2 regions of the Paenibacillus sp. FSL H8-0280 genome follow, and region 2 is predicted to be linked to the other one. Evidence: a T-box and tRNA genes for the amino acid it is inferred to sense, from the RefSeq annotation. Region 2 holds a T-box; the other holds one or more tRNA genes.
The links. A T-box is a leader RNA that pairs with one kind of tRNA and senses whether it is charged. The one in region 2 lies ahead of trpS (tryptophan--tRNA ligase), so its partner is inferred to be a tRNA-Trp.
Positions count from the first base shown of each region.

Region 1: it encodes a tRNA-Trp, which carries the amino acid that the T-box ahead of trpS (tryptophan--tRNA ligase) is inferred to sense. The anticodon was not compared.

Region 1 covers NZ_CP150296.1:5,853,580-5,858,191, reverse strand. The annotation lists rRNA gene MHI12_RS25605 (23S ribosomal RNA) at 1-1,227, shown strand, start outside; tRNA gene MHI12_RS25600 (tRNA-Asn) at 1,294-1,369, shown strand; tRNA gene MHI12_RS25595 (tRNA-Ser) at 1,373-1,464, shown strand; tRNA gene MHI12_RS25590 (tRNA-Glu) at 1,474-1,545, shown strand; tRNA gene MHI12_RS25585 (tRNA-Val) at 1,613-1,688, shown strand; tRNA gene MHI12_RS25580 (tRNA-Met) at 1,706-1,779, shown strand; tRNA gene MHI12_RS25575 (tRNA-Asp) at 1,807-1,884, shown strand; tRNA gene MHI12_RS25570 (tRNA-Phe) at 1,980-2,055, shown strand; tRNA gene MHI12_RS25565 (tRNA-Thr) at 2,076-2,151, shown strand; tRNA gene MHI12_RS25560 (tRNA-Tyr) at 2,161-2,246, shown strand; tRNA gene MHI12_RS25555 (tRNA-Trp) at 2,254-2,327, shown strand; tRNA gene MHI12_RS25550 (tRNA-His) at 2,357-2,429, shown strand; tRNA gene MHI12_RS25545 (tRNA-Gln) at 2,452-2,526, shown strand; tRNA gene MHI12_RS25540 (tRNA-Gly) at 2,531-2,605, shown strand; tRNA gene MHI12_RS25535 (tRNA-Cys) at 2,612-2,685, shown strand; tRNA gene MHI12_RS25530 (tRNA-Leu) at 2,692-2,770, shown strand; gene MHI12_RS25525 (methyltransferase domain-containing protein) at 2,954-3,880, shown strand; tRNA gene MHI12_RS25520 (tRNA-Asn) at 4,138-4,219, shown strand; gene MHI12_RS25515 (helix-turn-helix domain-containing protein) at 4,276-4,612, opposite strand, start outside.
Region 2 covers NZ_CP150296.1:5,750,311-5,754,922, reverse strand. The annotation lists gene MHI12_RS25050 (O-methyltransferase) at 1-260, shown strand, start outside; gene MHI12_RS25045 (alpha/beta-type small acid-soluble spore protein) at 347-580, opposite strand; gene MHI12_RS25040 (aldose 1-epimerase) at 786-1,760, opposite strand; T-box leader at 2,006-2,273, shown strand; gene trpS (tryptophan--tRNA ligase) at 2,347-3,339, shown strand; gene MHI12_RS25030 (hypothetical protein) at 3,454-3,654, opposite strand; gene MHI12_RS25025 (alpha/beta-type small acid-soluble spore protein) at 3,775-3,993, shown strand; gene MHI12_RS25020 (metal-dependent hydrolase) at 4,110-4,612, opposite strand, start outside.

The DNA of each region.
Region 1 (4,612 bases), 100 kb from region 2:
AGAACTCTCGTTAAGGAACTCGGCAAAATGACCCCGTAACTTCGGGAGAAGGGGTGCCCCGGTAGTGTGAATAGCACGAGGGGGCCGCAGTGAAAAGGCCCAAGCGACTGTTTAGCAAAAACACAGGTCTGTGCGAAGCCGTAAGGCGAAGTATACGGGCTGACGCCTGCCCGGTGCTGGAAGGTTAAGGGGAGTGGTTAGGAGCAATCCGAAGCTGTGAACCGAAGCCCCAGTAAACGGCGGCCGTAACTATAACGGTCCTAAGGTAGCGAAATTCCTTGTCAGGTAAATTCTGACCCGCACGAATGGCGTAACGACTTGGGCGCTGTCTCAACGAGAGATCCGGTGAAATTTTAATACCTGTGAAGATGCAGGTTACCCGCGACAAGACGGAAAGACCCCATGGAGCTTTACTGCAGCTTGATATTGAATTTGGGTACGATCTGTACAGGATAGGTGGGAGCCTTTGAAACGTGAGCGCCAGCTTGCGTGGAGGCAACGTTGGGATACCACCCTGATCGTATCTAGGTTCTAACCTGGTACCGTAATCCGGTGCGGGGACAGTGTCAGGTGGGCAGTTTGACTGGGGCGGTCGCCTCCTAAAGAGTAACGGAGGCGCCCAAAGGTTCCCTCAGAATGGTTGGAAATCATTCGAAGAGTGCAAAGGCATAAGGGAGCTTGACTGCGAGACCTACAAGTCGAGCAGGGACGAAAGTCGGGCTTAGTGATCCGGTGGTACCGCATGGAAGGGCCATCGCTCAACGGATAAAAGCTACCCTGGGGATAACAGGCTTATCTCCCCCAAGAGTCCACATCGACGGGGAGGTTTGGCACCTCGATGTCGGCTCATCGCATCCTGGGGCTGAAGTAGGTCCCAAGGGTTGGGCTGTTCGCCCATTAAAGCGGTACGCGAGCTGGGTTCAGAACGTCGTGAGACAGTTCGGTCCCTATCTGTCGTGGGCGTAGGAAATTTGAGAGGAGCTGTCCTTAGTACGAGAGGACCGGGATGGACGTACCGCTGGTGTACCAGTTGTTCCGCCAGGAGCACCGCTGGGTAGCTATGTACGGACGGGATAAACGCTGAAAGCATCTAAGCGTGAAGCCCCCCTCAAGATGAGATTTCCCAGTATGTAAGACCCCTTGAAGACGACGAGGTAGATAGGCTGGGGGTGGAAGTGCAGCAATGCATGGAGCTGACCAGTACTAATCGGTCGAGGGCTTATCCAATAGCAAGTGATAATTCGCATGTTTCGTTTCGAATCTAGTTTTCAGAGAACGATCTCTGAAGCATATTCCCTGATAGCTCAGTTGGTAGAGCACTCGACTGTTAATCGAGTTGTCACAGGTTCGAGCCCTGTTCGGGGAGCCATATGGAGAGGTGTCCGAGCTGGCCGAAGGAGCACGATTGGAAATCGTGTAGGCGTCACAAGCGTCTCGAGGGTTCGAATCCCTCTCTCTCCGCCATAATATTAAGGCCCGTTGGTCAAGGGGTTAAGACACCTCCCTTTCACGGAGGTAACAGGGGTTCGAATCCCCTACGGGTCATAATAACTTCAAAAAAAGAAGTTGATTTTTACAACAAGATTATGGTATGATCATAAATGTGTTGTTCGGAGGCTTAGCTCAGCTGGGAGAGCATCTGCCTTACAAGCAGAGGGTCGGGGGTTCGATCCCCTCAGCCTCCACCATATAAACTTTATAACGACGCGGGGTGGAGCAGCCCGGTAGCTCGTCGGGCTCATAACCCGAAGGCCGCAGGTTCAAATCCTGCCCCCGCAATTATACTTTCCTTTGAGAAAGTGATCTGGAACCGTGGTGTAGTTGGCCTAACATGCCTGCCTGTCACGCAGGAGATCGCGGGTTCGAATCCCGTCGGTTCCGCCATTTAATCTTTACATGAGGCAAACTGTTCACTACATCTGCTGTATGGCACTGATGCCCTATATAAAGTGTAAGGAATTAAGATTAGACTTTATTATGGCTCGGTAGCTCAGTCGGTAGAGCAGAGGACTGAAAATCCTCGTGTCGGCGGTTCGATTCCGTCCCGAGCCACCATTTTTAAAATAATTTAATATGCCGGTGTAGCTCAACTGGTAGAGCAACTGACTTGTAATCAGTAGGTTGGGGGTTCAAGTCCTCTCGCCGGCACCATGTAATCCTGGAGGATTAGCGAAGTGGCCAAACGCATCAGACTGTAAATCTGCTCCCGTACGGGTTCGGTGGTTCGAATCCATCATCCTCCACCAGTTTTATAGGGGCATAGTTTAAAGGTAGAACAACGGTCTCCAAAACCGTTGGTGTGGGTTCAATTCCTGCTGCCCCTGCCAATTAACTTTTTAGAAAATAACCTTTTGTGGCGATCGTGGCGAAGTGGTTAACGCACCGGTTTGTGGATCCGGCATTCGGGGGTTCAATTCCCCTCGATCGCCCCTTTGTTTTTTCATTTTTTATTGGGGATTAGCCAAGCGGTAAGGCAACGGACTTTGACTCCGTCATGCATAGGTTCAAATCCTATATCCCCAGCCATTATGCGGACGTGGCTCAGCGGTAGAGCATCGCCTTGCCAAGGCGAGGGTCGCGGGTTCGATTCCCGTCGTCCGCTCCAAAATATGGCGCCATAGCCAAGTGGTAAGGCACAGCTCTGCAAAAGCTTTATCCCCAGTTCGAATCTGGGTGGCGCCTCCAGCATATGCCGGCGTGGCGGAATGGCAGACGCGCTCGACTCAAAATCGAGTGGGAAACCGTGGAGGTTCGAGTCCTCTCGCCGGTATATTGAATAGCCCTACATGTTGCTTATGCAATGTGTAGGGCTATTTTTATTTCATATGAAATGATTTATGTGCAGTAAGAAAATCTAGAGTAAGAGAAGATGGACGTTAATAAAGATTGACGTATAATTATATTCAGTATATTGTAGATAAGTAAAGTCTTTAATATGGAGGAGTGAAGTAGAGTGACTAATGGAAAAAATGTTTCGGATACCGATCTGTTATTTGATCTTTCTGTATGGGAAGAGGCATGGAAGAATGGTCCGAGAAGTTCAAAATATAAGAAGAAAAGCGCACCATTTAATACAGAAGAAGTATTTGAGCGATGGGCAAGAGATTATCATGCACAGTCGTTCACTGAAGAAGGAAAGCAGCGTTCTGAACGCATTATGGGCTGGATTGAAAACCAGGGTGTGGAATTCGCAGGGTTATCCATTTTGGACATTGGAGCCGCTTCAGGCATATTTACCATTCCTTTTGCAGAAAAGGGGGCAAGTGTGACCGCAGTTGAGCCTTCTGAGTTGCTTGTCTCCCTTATGAAAGAGACGATACCTTCAGCTCTGGAATCCAATATCGAAATCGTAAACGAACGATATGAGGAAATCTCCATTCAGGATAAAGGCTGGGAGAAGAAATATGACTTTGCATTTGCATCCATGTGTCCAGCAATGTCGGATTGGGAAACGATTGAGATGGCGATCAACTGTGCCCGGAAGTATGTATATATAAGCACTATGGCGGGACAGAAGGAACACACACTAATGGAAGAACTTAAGGATGTACTGGGTGTAACTTCTTCATATAAGGCCGGTGATATGGGATATATTCAACAGTTGCTGTATTTGAAGGGTTATTCATACACCATGATCATTACGAGAGAAGTTAACTCATTTGAAGTACCGGTGGAAGAGATTATCGAGAAGCTGCCAGAATGGCTTAATACGTATGAGTTACCATCGGATGAAGATTCCCTCAGATTGGCTGAGGATTACATTAGCGATACGTACAAGGATAGTACGGTGACCTTCTCACGTGGAGCAAGATTTGGTAAAATTCTAATCCAACTTGAACAGCCAAATATGAAAACAGTTCGCACTAAGGATAAGCAATAAATCGCATAAGCTTGGCACGTATACTGATAATCAGGAATTGAGACAGAGACAATGTAGTCTAACGTCTAAGATGGCACTAGGAAGCATCACAACGCTGTGCCAAAAGATGAACGGTTGAAACATATGAAGTTAAGATTGCAGAAGTGAAGGTGTAAGTGAAGGGAGCAGGTTATGTGCTCCCTCTTTTTTGAAGCCACTAATTCATCGACCACTTTGAACCAGACCCTCGTTTTCAGAGAATGATCTCTGAAGCATATTCCCTGATATTTCAGTTGGTAGAGCACTCCACGGTTAATCGAGTTGTCACAGGTCCGAGCCCTATCCCTGTTCGGGGAGCCATACGGATAGGTGGCCGAGCTGGCCGAAGGAGTACGACTTACAATCGTGCTCCTTGTCTAATTTTTGTTCGATACTTCTGCTTTCTGCTTACGCTCCCTGTACTGGCCAGGGGTGATTCCTTCCCATTTACGAAATGATCGGATAAAGTTTTGCGGATTGTTGTACCGAAGTCGTGCTGCGATATCTTTAACGGTTAGATCACTTTCGTCCAGCCATTTTTTAGCGATATTAAATCGGTACTTGGTCAGATATTCACTAAATGCACAGCCTGTCTCTTTGCGGAAAACACTACTTAAGTAGTTGGCATTGTAGTGAAGCTTAACAGCACATTCTTCAAGTGTCAGATCCTTATCATAATCTTGATGAATCATGGCAATCATTTTCTCAGATATA
Region 2 (4,612 bases):
CTGGACGAGATGGGCAGATGGCTGTGGAGGAAGGGGGGCTAAACGAAACCCAGAGAACTTCTTTCCGGGCAATGGCACTGGAGACGTTGAAATTCAAACGTAATTGGACACATGGCGAAATATCGTACGACTTCACAGTAAGACAAGGTATGATTTTGGTAGATGCAACGATGGAGTCTAATTACAATATGGCGAGCTTGATGATTCGTTACCCTAGAACCAATACATACAAGGATTCAGATATGGAGTCGACCTCATAATTAGTTGCACAAGAGAAAGCGGCACTTCCGAAGAAGGCCGCTTTTTGCTTTTGGATTCTGCTTAGGCTCAAGCAATAATTACGAGCTTACGAACGACCCGATAATTGCTGCTCAGCGATTTGCACCAGACGTTTAGTGATGTATCCACCCAGAGAACCTGTCTCACGGGAAGTATAGTTACCGTAGTAACCATCTTGTGGAATAGTTACACCCAGCTCTTGAGCAGCTTCAATTTTCAATTGTTGCAATGCTGCTGTTGCTTGGGGAACGACCAGGTTGTTGGAGCGGCTACCGCTACCTTGGTTTTGACTTCCGTACATATGTGTCACCTCCTTATGGGTTGGTGATGTTAGTATGGTTAGAGAATACGGAAATATACATGATATGGCGTAAGGGAAAATATGGATAAATATCCGTGCACAGGACACATAAAAAAGCCGACCCAATGCGGGTCGGCAAGTTGTATTTGGATATCAAAATATAGGGTGATATGCGTAAAAGCAAAATAGAGCATGATCAGCTCGCTTAGTCTGTAGGAGGTATAACCTCAATACGTGTAAATAACTCAACAGGCTGTTCCGGTTCCAAGCGAATCAACCCGGTTTGTTCATCCGATAAAGCCAAATTAGGTGCATCCGGGAGCCAAGTGTACGGTTCAATGCACAAGAACTGATCGGATTCACCTTTGGTAAAGAGAACCCAATGTTTGAAAAATGCTTCATCTGCTGAATATTTCAATGTATATCCATCTTGTCTGCGTAAGTAAGCCGTAGCCGGTTCACCTTCGGTAGCTTTCAACAGGGTATCCCAGTTACGTCCCTGCAAATTGATGCCTTCGTTCAGAGCAGACCATTCACCCAGGGACTCCAGTTCACCTGTCGGTAGTTGTTCTTCATTCTGTCCGTATATTCCGGAAACAGGCAATTGCAGTGTCCAGTCGGCAGGTTTGCCGTCTAACAAAAACCATGTATGATATCCCATCCCAAAAGGAGCAGGCGTTGAGCTCAGATTGGTGACTCGAAGACGCTGGCTAAATACAGCGTTTTGCAGACTGAACGTCATCTCAAGTTTTAGGGGAATCGGGAATTGGGCCATCCAATGCTCTTCATTTTCGGTCAGTAATTCAGTCGTAATTGCACAGCCGTCTTCATCTTCCTCAATGTCACTGACACACCAGGATTGGGTACGGTGGAGACCGTGAATATGGTTGTCATTCGCCGTGTTCTGATCAAACTGGTAACGAACGCCTTCATATTCGAATTGTCCACGATGAATGCGCCCTGGTGGAATCAGGAGAGGAACGCCAAAATGGTACGGCTTCTGCAGATAAAAGGCAAGATCGTCTTCATCCGGACGGCGGACGACATCTCTGTCCTGCACTAAATCGCGAATAGAAATAATATTATTTCCAAGACGCGGCAGCAGGGTGATTTCCAATTCACGGCTATGTAGGATATACGTGTCGTAACCATTCCATTGGCCTTTGGTCACTTGTTTCATATCGATGCTCCTTTTCCCACTTGAAATCTGTCTGCAAGCAGTTGTGATGAAGCTACTGCTGCAGGCGTATCGTTGTGTACATGCCAGCGATTTCCTGCGCTATTTCGTGTGAAGCAGGCAACAGGATAAGCAATTCCATCATAACAGATTTTGATGTCTCGGGTAAAAAAGTTCAACTCATTTTGACATTCACGCCTGTGCGCATTAAGATGGAACTCTAAAAGCATTTATTAGAATTGAATGACTTGAAATCGATGACAGGGATAAGTAGGCCAAGAGAATCCTCTTCAGAAAGCCGGTGGTTGATGTGAACCGGTGTGAGCTCTTTACCGAATGGACCCTTGAGTGTAGGTTTGAACAGGTTAAGCCAGAGATGGGCTTGCCCCACTAGAGTCTGCCGTATAATCCACGTTACGGAACAATGAAGGCATTTCTTCGGCTTGACTTGATACAGGGTCAGGAGCAATCGAAGAAAAGCGAATAAGGGTGGCACCACGGTCTCACGTCCCTTGCGGATGTGGGGCCTTTTTGCGTTCGCAGAGAATGGCAGGAGTTTTTTTATACAATCAGGGAGGCGTTATGTGCAATGAAAACAGTACTTTCAGGTATTCAGCCAAGCGGTAAGCTCACATTGGGCAACTATATTGGTGCAATCAAAAATTTTGTAAAACTCCAGCATGACTACCAATGTCATTTCATGGTGGTTGATCTTCATGCCATCACCGTGGCTCAGGAGCCAGCAGCATTGCGCGAACAGTCGGAAGCGGTAGCTGCGCTGTTTATTGCAGCAGGTATTGATCCTTCGAAATCTAACGTATTTCTGCAATCCCATGTACCGCAGCACGCGGAATTGGGCTGGTTGATGACAACGCTGACCTCCATGGGTGAGCTTGAACGCATGACTCAGTTTAAGGATAAATCATCCGGTAAAGATTCCGTTGGTGCCGGACTGTTTGTGTATCCATCATTAATGGCGGCTGATATTTTGTTATACAATGCTGACCTTGTACCAGTAGGTGAGGATCAGAAGCAGCATCTGGAACTGACACGTGATCTGGCAGGACGTTTTAACCACCGTTATGGGGAGTACTTCACCATTCCAGATCCGTATATTCCACAGGTGGGTGCACGGGTAATGTCCCTTGATGATGCCTCTTCGAAAATGAGCAAAAGTAACCCTAACGCTGGCAGCTATATTGCCCTGCTGGATCCGCCGGATGTGATTCGCAAAAAAATCAGCCGTGCCACTACAGATTCGGGACGTGAAGTCGTATATGATCCGGCAAACAAACCGGAAGTCAGCAATCTGATGAGTATTTATGCTGAATGTGCAGGTATGACGCTTAAGGAAGTAGCTGAGCGTTATGAAGGCAAGATGTACGGTCCATTCAAGAAGGAACTGGCTGAAGTGGTTGTATCTGTGATTGAACCGCTCCAACAACGATATAATGAGATTCGTGAGTCTGGCGAATTGGCCGATGTTCTGGATACGTCAGCCCGCCGTGCAGAAGAAGTTGCTGCTCAAACGTTGGATGCAGTGAAAGAACGTATGGGATTTGTTCCGAGACGTAAACAGTAGTCCTGAACAAACTATTCATTTCATGCAATGAATAGTTAACACAAATAAAGAGGAGCCCTATTGAAGGACTCCTCTTTATTCATGCGTTCATTATTGAACTATCAAATGACCTGCTCAAGAAGTGGGCTCTGAAGCAGCCGAGCGAACTTCCTGACGTTCTTTTTTGGCGCGAATCACAAATCCCCAGCCAATGTTGGCAATGGACAGGACAAACAGTAGTGCAGCAAACCAACCGGAGTAGGAGATCATAATTGCTGAAACCGTTAACAAGATAATCGAAGAGAATGCGAACCATAAAGACAAACCTTTACTCATTGGGAAAAACCTCCATCTACAAATTTAGTAAAACTCCGTATAACCTGTAGCCTACGAGCCATAATAATCTTGCAAGCTTGCAATTACATTACAGACACAGATTGAAGGGAGATTATAAATATGGCTCAAGGATCTCGTTCTAACAACTTGGTGGTACCTCAGGCAAATTCAGCACTGCAACAATTGAAAATCGAGGCTGCACAGGAACTGGGTGTAACTATCCCACAAGACGGTTACTATGGTAACTACACTTCCCGTGAAACAGGATCTTTGGGTGGATATATCACCAAACGTCTGGTACAAATCGCTGAGCAGTCTCTGGCTGGGTCTGGCAAATAATTTATTTTAACCAACAGCAACAAAACAGGATAAACAGAAAGCCCGGAGCGGAAACGCTCCGGGCTTTCTCGCGTATCAGTTCCTATGTCTGATTGTGCCTTGCCATGCTCACTTCGTCAAGGGCGTGCAGATAAAAGTTTTTTATCCATTTTCTCATCGCTTAACCAGCCTACATACGTATCAATCGTTTCAAAATTCCGATCCATCACAATCACAGCGACAAATGGATATTGTTTCCGGTGTCGATAACGTACATCTGCCCAACGGACCTTGTAACCGGCAGGCAGTTCTTCAACCTCTGCCACCGCATAGGAGGTGAAATAGAGGAAGGCACTGACTTCCGGTGATTTGCGTGAAGCAGCAACGGCCGCATGAGTAGAAGACGAGGCGTGCAGACTCCATACCAGATTAGAACCATCCATTTTACCGATCACATAACTGCCGTCCTCAACCCGTTTAACCACATGCCAGCGGTTCCAAGATATCGTTGGAATAACGATGTATCTTGCCTGCTCTGGGCTGTTGTCGAGACGTCTAACTTTTCTGACCGCTTGTGCACGAGCAATCGTTCGCCATATATAATATAAACCGGTCAAACTATACAACGTAACGAAGAGTG